DNA from 4 places in the Streptomyces sp. NBC_01381 genome. Region 2 is predicted to be linked to each of the others. Evidence: riboswitches for the same ligand, from Rfam matches in the RefSeq annotation. Region 2 holds a riboswitch; each other region holds the start of a gene.

Region 1 (4,058 bases), 570 kb from region 2:
GTGCGTGCCCCACACCTCACCGACGCGGCAGCCGTCCAAGAAGGGCTCTCCGCCCAGGACTTGGGCGACGCCGTGATGAATCTCGTACCCCTCGACGGGTTCCCCGAGTGCCTCGCCGACGGGCCGGGCGAGGGTCTTCTCGCGGGCGAACCGCACGCGCACGGGCAGCAGCCCGAGCCCGTCCACGGCCCCCGCGCGCGATTCCACGTCGTCCTCGATGTGCTCGCCGAGCACCTGGAAGCCGCCGCAGATCCCGAGCACGGGCCGCCCCTCGGCCGCACGCCGCGCGATGGCGTCGGCGAGCCCACGCTCGCGCAGCCATTCAAGCGCGCGCACGGTCCCGCGCGTCCCCGGCACGATCACGAGATCGGCGTCGACGAGTTCCTCGGCCCGGTCCACGAACCGCACGACGACACCGGGTTCGGCGGCGAGCGCGTCCACGTCCGTGAAGTTCGACATCAGCGGTACGGCACAGACGGCGACCCGCAGCACGTCCTCGCCGACCGGGGGAGCGACGACGGACTCCCGCACGGCACCCCGCAGGGACACCCGAAGGCCGTCCTCCTCGTCGATGCCGAGCCCGTGCTGGAACGGCAGCACACCGAACGTGCGCCGCCCGGTGAGTCCTTGCAGCATGTCGAGCCCGGGTGCGAGCAGCGACACATCGCCCCGGAACTTGTTGACGAGATACCCGGCGACCAGTTCCTGATCCTCGGCACTGAGCAGCGCGGTCGTGCCGAAGAAGGAGGCGAAGACGCCACCGCGGTCGATGTCGCCGACGACGACGACGGGGAACCGGGCGGCCCGCGCGATCCCCATGTTCACAATGTCCGTACGCCGCAGATTGATCTCGGCGGGACTGCCCGCGCCTTCGCAGATCACGGCGTCATAGCTGCCCCGAAGTTCCTCAAGACATCCCACCACGGTCGAGAGCAACGCCTCCTGGCGCCCGCCGTGATAGCCACGCGCACTCATCTCGCCCACGGGCTTCCCCATGAGCACCACCTGACTGCTGCGGTCGCTGCCCGGCTTGAGCAGCACGGGATTCATCAGCGCGCTCGGCTCGACCCGGGCGGCCTGCGCCTGCATGGCCTGCGCCCGCCCGATCTCGGCGCCTTCGCGCGTGACGAAGGAGTTGAGCGACATGTTCTGCGCCTTGAACGGCGCGACGGAAACTCCTTTGCGAGCCAGCCACCGACAGATCCCGGCGGTGACGACGCTCTTCCCGGCGTCAGAGGTGGTTCCGGCAACAAGCAGCCCGCCACTCATGAGGTTCTCCTTGACTTGCTCTGCCGTCCTTGCTGTGGGCAGGCGTTCCGCAGGGCGGAACGGGTGGGCACAGTCCCAACTGCCGGGCTCCGCTTCGGACGGGCGGCCATGGCAACCCCCAGCGCCAGCAGCCCAACCCGCCGAGACAGCCGAACAGCCCGCTCGATGTCAGCCACGGCAACGGCACGCCCACCCCCATTGAGAACAGGCCGATGCTCAACCCGCCCCCCGTACGAGAGAGTCCCCCCGAGCCGCACCCCCAACGCCCCGGCAAAGGCCGCCTCAACGGGCCCAGCGTTGGGACTCGGATGCTTGGCGGCATCGTCACGCCAGGCCCGCAGCGCCCCGGAGGGCGAATCCCCCGCAGCAGCCGCCAGCAGGGCGGTCAGCCGAGCCCCCGGCCACCCCAGAACATCATCGAGCCGAGCAGACGCCCACCCGTACCGGAGGTACCTCGCGGACTTGTGCCCCACCATCGCGTCCAACGTGTTCACGGCCCGAAACCCGACAAGCCCCGGAACGCCCGCCAACGCCCCCCACACCAGCGCCCCCACGACGGCGTCGGACGTGTTCTCGGCGACGGACTCGACGACGGCCCGCGCGATGCCGTCGGCATCCAGCGCCTGCGGATCCCGCCCGCACAGATGCGGCAGCCACTCCCGCGCCACCTCGATGTCCCCCGCGGCGAGCGCCCCGCCGATGGCCCGCGCCTCACGCCCGAGCGAGGTCCCGCCGACCACGGCCCAGGTCGCGGCGGCGGTCAGCGCGACCGATCCGGCGCGCGAGTGGCGACGTACAAGAGAAGAGGCAAGGGCGGCGGCACCCGCAGCACCGCCGGCGCACACCACGGCATGCAGCGCGCCCCACCCGCGGTGATCCCGCCACAGGACACGCTCGACGGCACCCGCCGCACGCCCGAACGCGGCGACCGGATGCCCGCGGCGAGGATCACCGAGAAGCAGGTCACCGAGGAGCCCGGCGGCGGCGCCGTACGCGAAGTCGCGATCGGCACACACGGGTTCAGCCGACCGTTACGTGAAGGGGAGCGACGGGCCCGGCCTGGACAGGCGGGGGCACAGGAACCGGCAACGGGCGGCCGCGCATGGCGATATGTCCTCACTCAGGGTGTCCGCGCCCTGGTTCGACGTGATCGGCGGGCGAGAGTTCCTGGCTCACGGGGAGTCGTCTCCCCGGTGACAGTGGCGGGACCGCGCCGGATTCGCACCGGCTTCCTCTTCTGCCGCCGTAATGGCTCCGGCAGTCCACCACGCCCGCGAACGCCCGTCAACTCGCCTTTGACCTGCGACGGGAGAGTGTGCCAAGGCCCACATACGAAGGTGGGGTGCGGGACGCCGAAGCGTCTCGCACCCCACCTCGAACTCCGTCGTCAGGCGACGAACTCCGGCCGTCAGGCGACGATCAGATAGATCCCGTACGCCACCGCGGCCGCGCACAGCGCGAAGCACGCGTACGCGCCGGCGCGCGCCGCCGCAGCGTTGCCGCCCGCGGCGGAAGCGGCGCCGGAGGCGGCCGCCTCGTGCTTGGAGAGGCCGACGATGCCGAGGGTGAACAGGCCCACCAGGGCCACCGTCACCGCGAGGCTGACTCCGAAGACGGAGCCGAGAGCTGCCCAGTCGATGTCCATGCTGATCTGTCCTTACACCGTGGCAGGCCGGGCGGGGTCCGCCACGGAGCCGGTCGGGGCCGGGATGGTGGCCTTGACGTGGTCGTCGTCGGCGGCCGTCGCGGCGGCGCCGGTGGGCGGCGGCGTGACGGCGGCGATCGCGGTGGTCACGACGCCCGCGGGCTCCGCGTCGGAGCCGCCGATCTCGTCGTCCGCGACGTTCGTGTGGTCGACGGCGTTGCGCCGCGAGAGCACCCAGATGACGGCCGAGCCGCCGACCAGGAGCGCCGCGGTCGCCGCGATGCCCCAGGGGCCCTGCTTGGTGAGGAACTCGGCGCCCGCGCCGACCAGGCCGGCGGCCGGGAGCGTCAGACCCCAGGCGACGAACATCCGGGTCGCCGTGGACCAGCGGACCACACCGCCCTTGCGGCCCAGGCCCGCGCCCATCACGGCGCCGGAGCAGGACTGCGTGGTGGAGAGCGAGAAGCCGATGTGCGACGAGGCGAGGATGACCGTCGCGGCGCTGGTCTGGGCGGCGAAGCCCTGCTGCGGCTGGAGGTCGGTGAGGCCCTTGCCCATGGTGCGGATGATGCGCCAGCCGCCCAGGTAGGTGCCGAGCGCGATGGCCACACCGGCCGAGACGATGACCCACATCGGGGGGTTCGCGCCGGGGTTGAGGACGCCGCCGGTGACCAGGGCGAGCGTGATGATGCCCATGGTCTTCTGCGCGTCGTTCGTGCCGTGCGCCAGCGAGACGAGGCCGGCGGAGGCGATCTGGCCGGCGCGGTAGCCCTTGGCGGTCGACTTGGTGTCGGTGTTGCGGCCGATCCGGTACGTCAGGCGCGTGGCCGCCATCGCGGCGAGACCCGCCACGAGCGGCGCGGCGAGGGCCGGGATCAGGATCTTGGTGACGACGGTGCCGCCGTTGATCGACGACCAGCCCATCGACATGACGGCGGCGCCGATGAGGCCGCCGAAGAGTGCGTGGGAGGAACTGGAGGGCAGGCCCACCAGCCAGGTCAGCAGATTCCAGAGGATCGCGCCCACCAGGGCCGCGAATATGACCTCTGTCTTCAGTCCGTCCTCGTTGACGATGCCGCCAGAGATCGTCTTGGCGACTTCGACGGAGAGGAATGCTCCGACGAGGTTCAGCACGGCGGACATG
Region 2 (4,058 bases):
CCACCGCGCGGGCCGCGTGCGGCAGGACAAGGCCGACGAAGCCGATGGCGCCCGCGCTGCTGACCAGGACCGCCGTCAGCAGGGCGGTGACGGAGAGCAGGATCAGACGGGTGCGGGCCACGTGGACGCCCAGCGTCGCCGCCGCGTCCTGGCCGAACGCGAAGGCGTCCAGGGTGCGGGCCTGCGCCAGGCAGACGGTGAGCGCCGCCAGGAGGACCGCGGCGCAGATCCATACGTCCGTCCAGCCCACCCCGCTGAGCGAGCCGAGCAGCCAGAACAGCACCCCGCGCGTCGTCTCCGCGTCGGCCGCCGTCAGGATCACGAACGAGGTGAGCGCCGAGAACAGCTGCATGGCCGCGACGCCGGAGAGCACGACGCGGTCGGCGCTCCCGCCCAGCGCATGGCTGAGCAGCAGGACCAGGGCGAAGGAGCACAGGGCGCCGGCGAAGGCGCCCGCCGAGACCGACACGACTCCCCCACCGACCCCGAGGACGACGACCACGACGGCTCCCGTGGACGCCCCGGAGGAGACGCCGAGGACGAAGGGGTCCGCGAGCGGGTTGCGCAGCAGGGACTGGAGGACCGTCCCGCAGACCGCGAGGCCCGCGCCGCACACCGCGGCGAGCAGGGTGCGCGGCATCCGCAGGTTCCAGACGATGCCGTCCCGCAGCGGCGTGAGCCCCGTCTCTCCCCCGCCGAGGTGCGCCACGACCGCCGAGAACACATCCGGTACGGAGATGGCGGCGGGGCCGATGGTGACGGCCACCGCCACGGAGAGCGCGAGCGCGGCGACGCCCGCCGCCCACAGCAGGGCGCCCCGCGCGAGCGTCACTTGGCGAGCCCGAACTCGCGTAGTGCGTCCGCCACTTGCTCCACTCCGTCCACCGTCCGGATCGTGGGGTTCATCGCCTGGCCGCTGAGCAGGACGTACCGCTTCTTCTTCACGGCGGTCAGATTCTTGGTGACCGGGTTGGACTCCAGGAACTCGATCTTCTTCTTCGCGCTCTCGGCCGTCTGCGACTTGCGGGTGAGGTCGCCGATGACCAGGACGTCGGGGTCACGGTCCGCCACCGTCTCCCAGTTGATCTGGGGCCACTCCTCGCGGGTGTCGTCGAAGACGTTCTTGGCGCCGAGCTCGCGCGTGATGATGCCGGGGGCGCCGCAGCAGCCCGCTATGTAGGGGGCCTTGGAGTCGGAGAACCAGTAGAGGAGCGTCGTGTCGGAGGCGTCGATGCCCTGCTTGGCCTTCGCCAGGCGGGACTTCAAGCCGGCGACCAGGCGCTCGCCGCGCTTCTGGACCCCGAACGCCCGCGCCAGGTCGCGCACTTCGCCGTACACCGTGTCCATGGTGAGCGCCTTGACGCGGCTGCCGTCGCCGTCGCCGGTGTTGTCCTTGCCCGCGCAGTCGGTGGGCGAGACGTACGAGGGGACGCCGAGCTCGGTGAACTTGGCGCGGTCGGCGACGCCGCCCTTGCTCACCGTCGCCAGGAAGGAGGCGGTCACGAAGTCCGGCTCCTGGGCGAGGACCTTCTCGAAGGACGGGTAGCGGTCGGAGAGCCGGGGGACCTTGGCGTTGTCCTTCTCCAGGCCCTTCAGGACCGGGTCGGTCCAGGTGCCGGTGCCTGCCATGCGGTCGGCGAGGCCGAGGGAGAGCAGGATCTCCGTGGAGCCCTGGTCGAGGGAGACCGCCCGCCGCGGCGGCGCCTCGATCTGCGACTTCTTGCCGCAGGAGGTGAGGGTCAGCGGGTAGCCGGCAGCCTTCTTGTCCGTGGTGGAGGGCGTCGACGAGCCACCGCAGGAGGTCAGCGTGACGGCCAGGGCCATGCCGAGGAGGACGGGTATACGTACACGACGGGCTGTGGAGGACACACGATCCCTTGAGTCTCATGGCTCATACGCGGAGCCTGGCCTGCTTGATCACCTCCGCCGCCCGGTGCGCGGACAGAGGTGCCAGCAGGTCTTCGGACTCGGGGATCGGCCGGGCGGGGCGCCTTCCCAGGCGTCCGTGGACGCCCAGTGGCCGTGGCCCCGCCCGTTCCCCCTCACCGCTGCGCGTCAGTTCCGGATTCGCACCGGATTCCCTGGCCCTGGTGTGGGTTTGACTGGCGTGCGCAAATTATCACGCGGGCCGGGGCGAGCCGCGGTAGGTGCCGAAGGACCACTTGTTGCCCTCGGGGTCGGCGATGGCGAACTCCCGGCTGCCGTACGGCTGGTCCTCGATCTCGCGGATGATCTCCACTCCGGCATCGGTGAGGCGCCCATAGAGATCGTCGACATGGTCCGTGACGACGTACGCGCCGAAGGTGCCCGGCTTGAGGCACCAGGCCTCGGCCTTCTCGTCGTACGAGCCGAGCATGATCGCCCCGCCCTCGGGCCAGTCGAGCTCGGCGTGGGCCACGCGGTCGCCGTCCTCGTAGACGGCGGTGCGCAGGAAGCCGACCGTGCCGACGAGGAAGTCGATCAGGGCGGGTGCGTCGTGGGCCTGGAGGGTCGGCCAGACGTCGGGGGCGCGTCCCGCGGGGGTGGCTGCGGTCTGGGTCTGCTGCTTCTCGGTGGTGTTCATGGCTCCTACTCTTCGCCTCCGCCATGGCTCCCGGCTTGGATATTCCGGCACTCTTCGGCCAGCCAGCCGCTGGGGCTCGTGCCGGTGTACTGCCGGAAGTCCCGCACCAGGTGGGAGTGGTCGAAATAGCCGCAGTCCGCGGCGACCCGCGCCAGATCGGGCGCGGCGCCCGCGGCGACGGAGCGCACGACGGTGTTCCGCGCGCGCTGGAAGCGCATCAGGCGGGCGGCCTGCTTGGGGCCGATCCCCGTCTCGGCGCGGAAGAGGGCGGTGAGCCTGCGCTCGCTGAGCGCGACGTGCCGGGAGAGACCGCCGATCGTGCCCGCGCCCCGGTGCCTGGCCAGCCAGGCCCAGGCCTCGGCGACCTCGGGGCGGACGGATCCGCGGGCGTCGCCGGCGGCAACCCGCTGCCTCAAGTAGGCGGACAGGGCGGCGAATCGCTCCTCCCAGGTGTCCCGCTCGCACAGCAGCTCCCGTACGTCGGCGGCGCGGCGCCCCATCACCTCCGTGCCGGACGTGACGATGTCACCGGCGAGCTCGGCGGCCGGTACGCCGAACAGGGCGCGGGCGGCGAGCGGATGCACGGCGAGCTGGATGCCCGCCTCGTGCTCGGGCTTGACGACGTACGCCGGTGACTGGTGCAGACCGCCGAGGACGATGTCCGTGCTGATCGCGTCGGCGCCGCCCGCCTGCTCGGGGGTGAGGCCGCTGACGACCGGGCCGTCGAACGAGAAGATCAGGGTGAGATACGGGGAGGGCAGGCCGCGGTGCAGGCCAGGCAGCTCGCCCGTGGTGCGGTAGCCGACCGCGGACACGACCATGCCGTCGAGCCGCGGGACGGCCCGCACGAACTCGCGGGAGCCGGTCTCCATACGTTCCAGTATGCGATGCACGGGGCCCGGGCGCGGGGCGGAAGCGTTCGATGCTGCTACCCGCGCGGGGCCGGTCCATGCCCCTCACGACCGGTGACGTCGATCATGGGAATCTGCCGTCTGACCTCGTACGATGACCCGCCGCTCCGGACGGGGCGCAGACCGCTCTCAGGGGGCAGAAACATGGCAGTAGGAGCAAAGGGCAAGCTCGCGGTTCTCGGTACGGCGGGCGCGCTCACCGCGGCGGTGCTCGCGGGCGTGGCGCTCTGGCCGGGCACGGAGGCGACGGCGGCCGACACCTCGGTCAAGACCGCGGCCGAGCTGCCGCACTGGCCGAAGCCGGTCGCCGCGAAGCTCGGCAAGGTGATCTCGGAGAACGGCCACAAGGGTGCGTACGCCGTCTTCGACGCGGACAACACGACGTACCGCAACGACCTGGAGGAGGCGCTCCTGCCCTTCCTGGAGATGAAGGGGGTGCTGACCCGCAAGTCGATGGACCCGTCGCTGAAGGTCATCCCCTTCAAGGACACGGCGCAGCACAAGGAGAGCCTGTACAGCTACTACAACCGGCTCTGCGAGGTCGACGACCAGGTCTGCTATCCGTGGGCCGCGCAGATCTTCTC
Region 3 (4,058 bases), on a different contig from region 2:
AGCAGCACGGTCTCCTCGGCCTGCTCGCGCTGTCCTGATCGCTCTGCGCCGGTCATGCGAACGCCTCCGTCATGCCGCGGGCCACGATGACGCGCATGATCTCGTTGGTCCCTTCCAGGATTTGATGGACTCGCAGGTCACGGACGATCTTCTCGATGCCGTATTCGCTCAAGTAGCCGTAGCCGCCGTGAAGTTGGAGTGCGCGGTCGGCGACGGAGTAGCCGGTGTCGGTGGCGAACCGCTTGGCCATCGCGCACAGGTAGGGCGCGCCGGGATCCTTCCGGTCCAGAGCCTGGGCGGCTTCTCCGACCAGGGCCCGGGCGGCGGCGAGCTCGGTGGCCATGTCCGCGAGGCGGAACCGAAGCGCCTGTGAGTCGAGGAGGCGCTGCCCGAACGCTTCCCGGTCGGCGAGATGGGCCAGGGCGCGGTCGAGGGCGCTGCGGGCGCCGCCGAGCGAGCAGGCGGCGATCCCGAGGCGGCCGCCGTTGAGGCCGCTCATCGCGATGCGGAAGCCCTGCCCCTCCTGGCCGAGCAGCCGGTCGGCGGGCAGGCGTACCCCGTCCAGGACGACCTGGCGGGTGGGCTGGGCGTTCCAGCCCATCTTGCGTTCGTTGGCGCCGAAGGACAGGCCGGGGTCGTCCTTGTCGACGACGAAGGCGGACACCCCGTCCGGTCCGTCGACGCCGGTGCGGGCCATCACGACGTACAACTGGGCTGCGCCCGCACCGGAGATGAACTGTTTGACGCCGCTGAGCACCCAGTCGTCGCCGTCGCGGACGGCCCGGCTGGTCAGGGCGGCCGCGTCCGACCCGGCGCCCGGTTCGGTCAGGCAGTAGCTGGCCAGGTCCTCCATGGCGCACAAGCGCGGCAGCCACCGTTCGCGCTGGGCGTCGTCGCCATACGCGTCGATCATCCAGGCGACCATGTTGTGGATGGAGAGGTACCCCGCGATGGACGGGCAGCCCGACGCCAGGGTCTCGAAGACGAGGACGCCGTCGGAGCGGGTGAGTCCCGAGCCGCCCGACTCCTCCCGCACGTACACGCCGCCGAGCCCGAGCCCGGCCGCCTTGCGCAGCACGTCGACGGGGAAGTGCTTGTCGCGGTCCCAGTCCAGGGCGTGCGGGGCGAGGTGGTCCTGGGTGAAGTCCAGGCTGGCCTCGACGAGGGCCTGCTGGTCCTCGGTGAGCGAGGTGTTGGTCATGGCCCGCTCCTCAGCTCATCGTGGGGATGGTGAAGCTGGCGCCCTCGCGCAGGCCCGCCGGCCAGCGTGAAGTGACCGTCTTCGTACGGGTGTAGAAGCGGATCGCGTCCGGGCCGTGCTGGTTCAGATCCCCGAATCCGGAGCGCTTCCAGCCACCGAACGTGTGGTAGGCGACCGGCACCGGGATGGGCACGTTGACGCCGACCATCCCGGTGTTCACGCGCCGGGTGAAGTCGCGGGCGGTGTCGCCGTCCCGGGTGAAGATCGCCACGCCGTTGCCGAAGGTGTGCTCGCTGGGCAGGCGCAGGGCTTCCTCGTAGTCCGCTGCTCGTACGACGGTCAGGACGGGGCCGAAGATCTCCTCCTGGTAGATGCGCATGGCCGGGGTGACCCGGTCGAAGAGCGAGGCTCCGGCGAAGAACCCGCCCTCGTGGCCGGGCAGGGTGAAGTCCCGGCCGTCCACGACGAGTTCGGCGCCCTCCTGAACCCCGAGGTCGACGTAGGACCGCACCCGCTCCAGCGCGTCCGGGCCGACCAGCGGGCCGAAGTCGGCCTCAGGGTCGTCGCTGCGGCCGATCCTCAGCTGCGCGATGCGCTCGCGCAGCCGTGCCACCAGGGCATCGGCGGTGCTCTCGCCAACTGGAACAGCCACCGAGATCGCCATGCAGCGCTCGCCCGCGGAGCCGTAGCCCGCGCCGATGAGGGCGTCCACGGCCTGGTCGAGGTCGGCGTCCGGCATCACGATCATGTGGTTCTTGGCGCCGCCGAAGCACTGGGCCCGCTTGCCGTGCGCGGCCGCGGTGGCGTAGATGTGCGCGGCGATCGGAGTGGAGCCGACGAATCCCAGCGCCTCGACGCGCGGGTCCTCGAGCAGGGTGTCGACGGCGTCCTTGCCGCCGTTGACGACGTTCAGTACGCCCGGCGGCAGACCCGCTTCGAGGAAGAGCTCGGCGAGGCGCAGTGGCACCGACGGGTCGCGCTCGGAGGGCTTGAGGATGAAGGCGTTCCCGCAGGCGAGGGCCGGGGCGGCCTTCCACAGCGGGATCATCGCCGGGAAGTTGAAGGGGGTGATGCCCGCGACGACGCCGAGGGGAGCCCGGAGCGAGTGGACGTCGATGCCCGTGCCCGCGTTGTCCGTGAACTCGCCCTTGAGCAGGTGCGGGATGCCGGCGGCGAACTCCACCACTTCCAGGCCGCGCTGGATGTCTCCGTGCGCGTCGGCGACGGTCTTGCCGTGCTCGCTGGACAGAAGCCGGGCCAGGGATTCCCGCTCCTGGTCGGCGAGTTGGAGGAAGCGAAGCAGCACCCGGGCGCGGCGCTGCGGATTCCAGGCGCCCCATTCGAGCTGGGCCCGGGCGGCGTCGTCGATCACTGCCTCGGTCTCGGCCCGGCTCGCGAGCGGAACGTGGGCCTGGACGCGGCCGGTGTTGGGGTCGTAGACGTCGCCGTAGAACCCCGAAGTTCCCGAGGTGTGCTTGCCTCCGACGAAGTGGGTCAATTCGCGTACGGTGGTGCGGTCTTGCTCGCGGACCATGGATGCCTGCTCTCGATGGGAGGGATCGATCCGGGATGGCACACAGCTCCGCCGCGTGGACGCGGTGACGTCAGCGCGGGGCTGCGCGAGATCGCGTGGGTTGGACAGCCGTCAGCGCACGAGGCGTGCGAGCGGGGACTGCGCGGCGGGAGCCGGGAGTCGCCGGACGGGTCCGTCGAGAGCGTGGAAGCGCGTCGATGCCATGCGTGTCTGCTCCATCCTCGTGGAAACACGGAACATCCCGCGGCCGGTATCCTGACTCCCGGATCACCGCACGCCGCCCGCCTTCCCGACGACTTGCTCGTCAGTGGCGTACTGCTCGACGACGTACTCCCCGGTCACAGTGGCGGGACCGTGCCGGAATCACACCGGCTTCCCTGCACCGCGGGCCTTGGCCTCGAATATATAGTTGGACGTCCTAGTAAATCTAGTGCGCAAGATGACCGGTGCGCCGACGTGCTCCCGGCACAGCGAATGGCTGAACTTCACGGCACCGCCGCGCGCCCGTTCTCCACGCAGGTGTACGGGCGTTAAAAGTACTGAAATGCGACTTCGACAAGTTACCGATTCATCGACAGCGCCCGGCCTCACGTCGCCAAGCCGCAGAACGGTGCTCGGTCTCAGCGGTGTGGTGCTTGCGACAGCAGCGCTCGGCGTCCCAAAGGCCGTTGCCGCCGGCCGGGACAGCGCCCCGGACGTTACGGGCGATCGCTTCGACCTGGCCGACACCGGCGCCCGCCTGATCCACGAGAAGACGCTGCATCACGAGACGGTGATGCAGTCCTTCGCCTTCGACGAGCTCCACGGGCACATCTACGCGCTCCAGGTGATCCCCAGCGGGGTCCAGCTCGCGGGCGAATCGCGCACCTACAGCCATACTGAGCGGCACGATGCCGGTGACCTTTGTCTGAACCGGCTGTCGATGCGCGGCGAGGTGCTGGGCCGGATGTACCTCAAGGGCTTCGGCCACGGCACCGCGATCAGCGTGGACAGCTCCCGCAGCAGCTGGGGCGGAGCCGTCACGCTGTGGGTCGAGTGCGACGCCAACCCGGTCTCCGGGTTCGGGCGCGCGATCGGCCGCTTCCCGTACGCCGAGAACACCGTGCTGCACAGCGCTGACCGCCGTGTGACCGTCTACCGCCCGCACCCCGGCTCGACCGCCAACTGCGCCGCCCTTGACCTGAACAACCGCCGTCTGCTGCTGCGCCACGGGCTCCCCGGGCGCCGTCGCTACGCGCTCTACAACCTGGACGCCTTCACTGCCGGGGTCTTCTGGCCGCTGATCGACTTCGCTCAGCCGGGCATGGACCTCGGCCTGCCCTT
Region 4 (4,058 bases), 840 kb from region 2:
TCGGTGAGCTCGAGTTCTGGTTCTCGATGGTCAAGGTCACCGCGATCATCGGCATGATCCTCATCTGCGCCGGCATCCTCACCATCGGCTTCTCCGACGCCGGTGACACCGCGTCCGTGAGCCACCTGTGGGACCAGGGCGGGTTCTTCCCCAACGGCATCGGCTCCACGCTGATGACGCTGCAGATCGTGATGTTCGCCTTCCTCGCCGTCGAGCTCGTCGGCGTCACCGCGGGCGAGTCCAAGGACCCCAAGACCGTCCTGCCCAAGGCCATCAACACCGTGCCGTGGCGCATCGCCGTCTTCTACGTCGGCGCGCTCATCATGATCCTCTCGGTCGTGCCGTGGACGTCCTTCAAGCCGGGCGTCTCCCCGTTCGTGAAGGCCTTCGAGGAGATGGGTCTGGGCATCGGTGCCGCCATCGTCAACTTCGTCGTCCTGACGGCCGCGCTCTCCTCCTGCAACTCCGGCATGTACTCCACGGGCCGCATGCTCCGCGACCTGGCGCTCAACGGCCAGGGCCCGCAGTTCTTCACCAAGCTGACGAAGAACGGCCTGCCGCTGGTCGGCACCACCGTCTCCGCCGCGTTCATGCTGGTCGGCGTCTGGATCAACTACCAGTGGCCGGGCGAGGCGTTCAACTACGTCGTCTCCTTCGCCACCATCTCCGGCATGTGGGCCTGGATCATGATCCTGGTCTGCCAGATCAAGTACCGCCGCAAGGCCGACCGCGGCGAGCTGCCGCAGTCCACCTTCCGGGCTCCGGGCGCGCCGTACACGAGCTGGTTCGCACTGCTCTTCATCGGCATGGTCATCGTGATGATGGGCGTCGACAAGGACGCGCGCATCTCGCTCTACGCAGCCCCGGTGTGGGCGCTCATCCTGGGCGTCGGCTACCTGGTCATGCAGAAGCGCAACGGTCAGCCGACGGGCGGCGGCGACGCCGAGCCGCAGGACGCGATCAAGTCCTGACTCCCGCCTGATCCCTGCTGATCCCAGCATGTGGGCCCGTTCGTACCACACTTCGGTACGGACGGGCCCCTCTGCTTATCCTGGCTCCCATGCTGACCCTGACCCAGGCCCTCCACGACCAGATCGTCGCGCACGCGCGCCAGGACCACCCCGACGAGGCGTGCGGCGTGGTCGCGGGTCCCGCGGGCACCGGCCGCCCCGAGCGCTTCATCCCGATGCTGAACGCGGCCCGCTCGCCCACGTTCTACGAGTTCGACTCGGGCGACCTGCTCAAGCTGTACCGCGAGATGGACGACCGCGACGAGGAGCCGGTGATCGTCTACCACTCGCACACGGCGACCGAGGCGTACCCCTCGCGCACCGACATCACGTACGCGAACGAGCCCGGCGCGCACTACGTCCTGGTCTCCACGGCGGACACCGACGGCGCGGGCGACTTCCAGTTCCGCTCCTACCGGATCGTCGATGGCGAGGTCACCGAGGAAGAGGTCAAGGTCGTCCAGGCATACTGAGCCTCACCTTTGAGGCGGCAGGACCCAGGAAGCCGGTGCGAATCCGGCACGGTCCCGCCACTGTGACCCCACCCTTCGCGGGTGGGGCAGTCAGGAACTGACCTGCCGCCCTCTCCCACGGATACAGGGGACGCGGAATCCCCTGGAGGAGGCACAGCTCAGCCATGTCCCGACCGCTGCGCGCACTCATAGCCGCCGCCCTGTTCGCCCCGCTCGCCGCGTGCACGAGCTCCGCGGAGCCCGATGCCGCGCCGGGGGCGAAGGCCGCCGGGTTCCCGTACACCGTCACCAACTGCGGCGTGAAGACGACGTACGATGCGCCCCCGAAGCGCGCCGTGACGATGAACCAGCACACGACGGAAGTGATGCTGGAGCTTGGCCTTGCGGACCGCATGGCGGGCACCGCCTTCCTGGACGACAAGGTGCTTCCGTCGTACGAGAAGGCCTACGCGTCCGTCCCGGTCCTGGCCAAGGAGTACCCCTCCTACGAGAAGCTGCTCGCCGCCAACCCCGACTTCGTGTACGGCGGTTACCCGAGCGCCTTCCTCGCGGGCGAGGGCCGCAGCCGCGCGGCGCTCGCGAAGTCCGGCATCAGGACCCGCCTCGACGTGGAGGGCTGCGCGAAGCGCCCGGTGACCATGAAGGACGTCTTCCGGGAGGTCCGCGAGGTCGGCTCCACCTTCGGGGTACGGGCACGGGCGGACCGCTGGGTGAGCGGCGCCGAACGCGAACTGGCCGACACCGAAAAGAAGTTGAAGGGCGGCAAACCCCTCCCGGTCTTCGTGTACGACAGCGGCGACAAGACGGCCTTCACCGCGGGCGGCCGGGGCATCGGCAACGACATCATCGAGCGGGCGGGCGGCCGCAACGTCTTCGCCGACCTGGACAAGTCCTTCGGCGACGCGTCCTGGGAGTCGGTGGTGGACAGCAGCCCCGAGGTGATCCTGATCCTCGACTACGGCGGCACGACCGTCGCCCAGAAGAAGCGCCGCCTCCTGGAGGACCCGGTGCTCGCCGACGTCCCCGCCATCAAGAACAAGCGGTTCGCGGTGCTGCCGCTGTCGGATGTGGTGACGGGGGTGCGGGCTCCGGGTGCGGTGAAGAAGCTGGCGGAGCAGCTGTGAGCCGCACCTCTCAGAAACCGCCCTACGCAGCCGTCATCACCGCCCTCCTCATGGCCCTCGCCGCAGCGGCCACCGCAGGCCTCGCCCTCGGCTCGGTCAAGATCCCCGTGACCGATGTCCTGGAGATCCTCACGGGCAGAGCGGAACCCTCCCCCTTCCGCACGATCGTGCTGGACGCCCGCCTACCCAGGGTCCTGCTCGGCGCGGCCGTGGGCGCGGGCCTCGCCGTCATAGGCACGGTCCTCCAAGCCCTGGTCCGCAACCCCCTCGCGGACCCCTTCCTCCTGGGAGTCTCCTCCGGCGCGTCGGCCGGCGCGGTCGCCGCGATCGTCCTCGGCAGCGCCTTCGGCATCGGCGCGGGCCTGTCCCTCACGGTCACGATCCCGGCCGCGTCCTTCGCGGGCGCGCTCCTCTCCCTGCTGCTCGTCTACACCCTGGCCAGAAGCGCCGGCGGCGGCTTCGCCACGGGCCGGCTGATCCTGGCGGGCGTGGCCGTCTCGTACATCCTCTCCGCCCTGACCAGCCTGATCCTGGTCGTCGCGGACAGCACGGACCATCTGCAGGAGGTCCTGTACTGGACGCTCGGCGGCCTCGGCAGCGCCCGCTGGGACATGCTGGCCCTCCCCGCAGGCGTACTGATCGTCGGCACGGCGCTCCTGCTCGCCCTGGCCCGCCCCCTGGACCTGCTCCTCGTCGGCGAGGAGGGCGCCACCGTCCTCGGCCTGGACACCGCACGCTTCCGCGCCGCCGTCTTCGTCGTCGCCTCGCTCCTGACCGGCGTACTCGTCGCGTACAGCGGAGCCATCGGCTTCGTCGGCCTGATGGTGCCGCACGCCGCCCGGATGCTGGTCGGCGCATCCCACCGCGCGCTGCTGCCGGTCGTGGCGCTCGCGGGCGCGGTGTTCCTGGTGGCCGCCGACCTCGCCGCGCGCACGGTCGCCGCCCCGCAGGACATCCCGGTGGGGGTGCTCACCGCGCTCACCGGCGGCCCGTTCTTCCTGTGGCTGCTGCGCAGGAGCCGTGGCGGGGAGGCGGCCGTATGACCGCCCTGAGCACCGAGAACCTCGCCTATCGGGCGCCCGGCGGCCGCCTCCTCGTCGACGGCGTCACGCTGCACGCCGCCGACGGCGAGACCGTCGGCATCGTGGGCCCCAACGGCAGCGGCAAGACGACCCTCCTGCGCTGTGTGTACGGCACGCTGACGCCCACCGGCGGCCGCGTCCTCCTGGACGGTGACGACCTGGCGGGCAGCTCCGCCAAGGCCCGCGCCCGCCGCATCGCCACCGTTCCGCAGGACGGCCACGGCGGCTTCGAGCTCACCGTCCGGCAGATCGTCGCGATGGGCCGCTCCCCGCACAAGCGCTTCTGGGAGGCGGACACGGCCGAGGACGAGCGTCTCGCCCGCGCGGCCCTCGAGCGGGTCGGCGCGGCCGGCCTCGCGCACCGCACCT

What was found. A riboswitch is a leader RNA that binds a small molecule or an ion and turns the genes downstream of it on or off. The one in region 2 is predicted to bind cobalamin.
Region 1: linked by a shared signal. The riboswitch ahead of OG453_RS16090 (cobalamin biosynthesis protein) and the one ahead of OG453_RS13575 (ABC transporter substrate-binding protein) in region 2 are both predicted to bind cobalamin.
Region 3: linked by a shared signal. The riboswitch ahead of OG453_RS41130 (CoA-acylating methylmalonate-semialdehyde dehydrogenase) and the one ahead of OG453_RS13575 (ABC transporter substrate-binding protein) in region 2 are both predicted to bind cobalamin.
Region 4: linked by a shared signal. The riboswitch ahead of OG453_RS09775 (ABC transporter substrate-binding protein) and the one ahead of OG453_RS13575 (ABC transporter substrate-binding protein) in region 2 are both predicted to bind cobalamin.

The regions. Positions count from the first base shown of each region.
Region 1 covers NZ_JAPEPI010000001.1:3,453,864-3,457,921, forward strand. The annotation lists gene OG453_RS16085 (cobyric acid synthase) at 1-1,269, opposite strand, end outside; gene OG453_RS16090 (cobalamin biosynthesis protein) at 1,266-2,285, opposite strand; cobalamin riboswitch at 2,408-2,559, opposite strand; gene OG453_RS16095 (hypothetical protein) at 2,678-2,914, opposite strand; gene OG453_RS16100 (inorganic phosphate transporter) at 2,927-4,058, opposite strand, start outside.
Region 2 covers NZ_JAPEPI010000001.1:2,879,562-2,883,619, reverse strand. The annotation lists gene OG453_RS13580 (iron ABC transporter permease) at 1-832, opposite strand, end outside; gene OG453_RS13575 (ABC transporter substrate-binding protein) at 829-1,824, opposite strand; cobalamin riboswitch at 1,935-2,122, opposite strand; gene OG453_RS13570 (VOC family protein) at 2,120-2,563, opposite strand; gene OG453_RS13565 (helix-turn-helix domain-containing protein) at 2,569-3,435, opposite strand; gene OG453_RS13560 (HAD family hydrolase) at 3,619-4,058, shown strand, end outside.
Region 3 covers NZ_JAPEPI010000003.1:613,645-617,702, reverse strand. The annotation lists gene OG453_RS41140 (enoyl-CoA hydratase/isomerase family protein) at 1-56, opposite strand, end outside; gene OG453_RS41135 (acyl-CoA dehydrogenase family protein) at 53-1,201, opposite strand; gene OG453_RS41130 (CoA-acylating methylmalonate-semialdehyde dehydrogenase) at 1,212-2,735, opposite strand; cobalamin riboswitch at 2,963-3,150, opposite strand; gene OG453_RS41125 (teichoic acid biosynthesis protein C) at 3,367-4,058, shown strand, end outside.
Region 4 covers NZ_JAPEPI010000001.1:2,042,773-2,046,830, forward strand. The annotation lists gene OG453_RS09765 (amino acid permease) at 1-971, shown strand, start outside; gene OG453_RS09770 (M67 family metallopeptidase) at 1,061-1,483, shown strand; cobalamin riboswitch at 1,456-1,604, shown strand; gene OG453_RS09775 (ABC transporter substrate-binding protein) at 1,648-2,607, shown strand; gene OG453_RS09780 (iron ABC transporter permease) at 2,658-3,650, shown strand; gene OG453_RS09785 (ABC transporter ATP-binding protein) at 3,647-4,058, shown strand, end outside.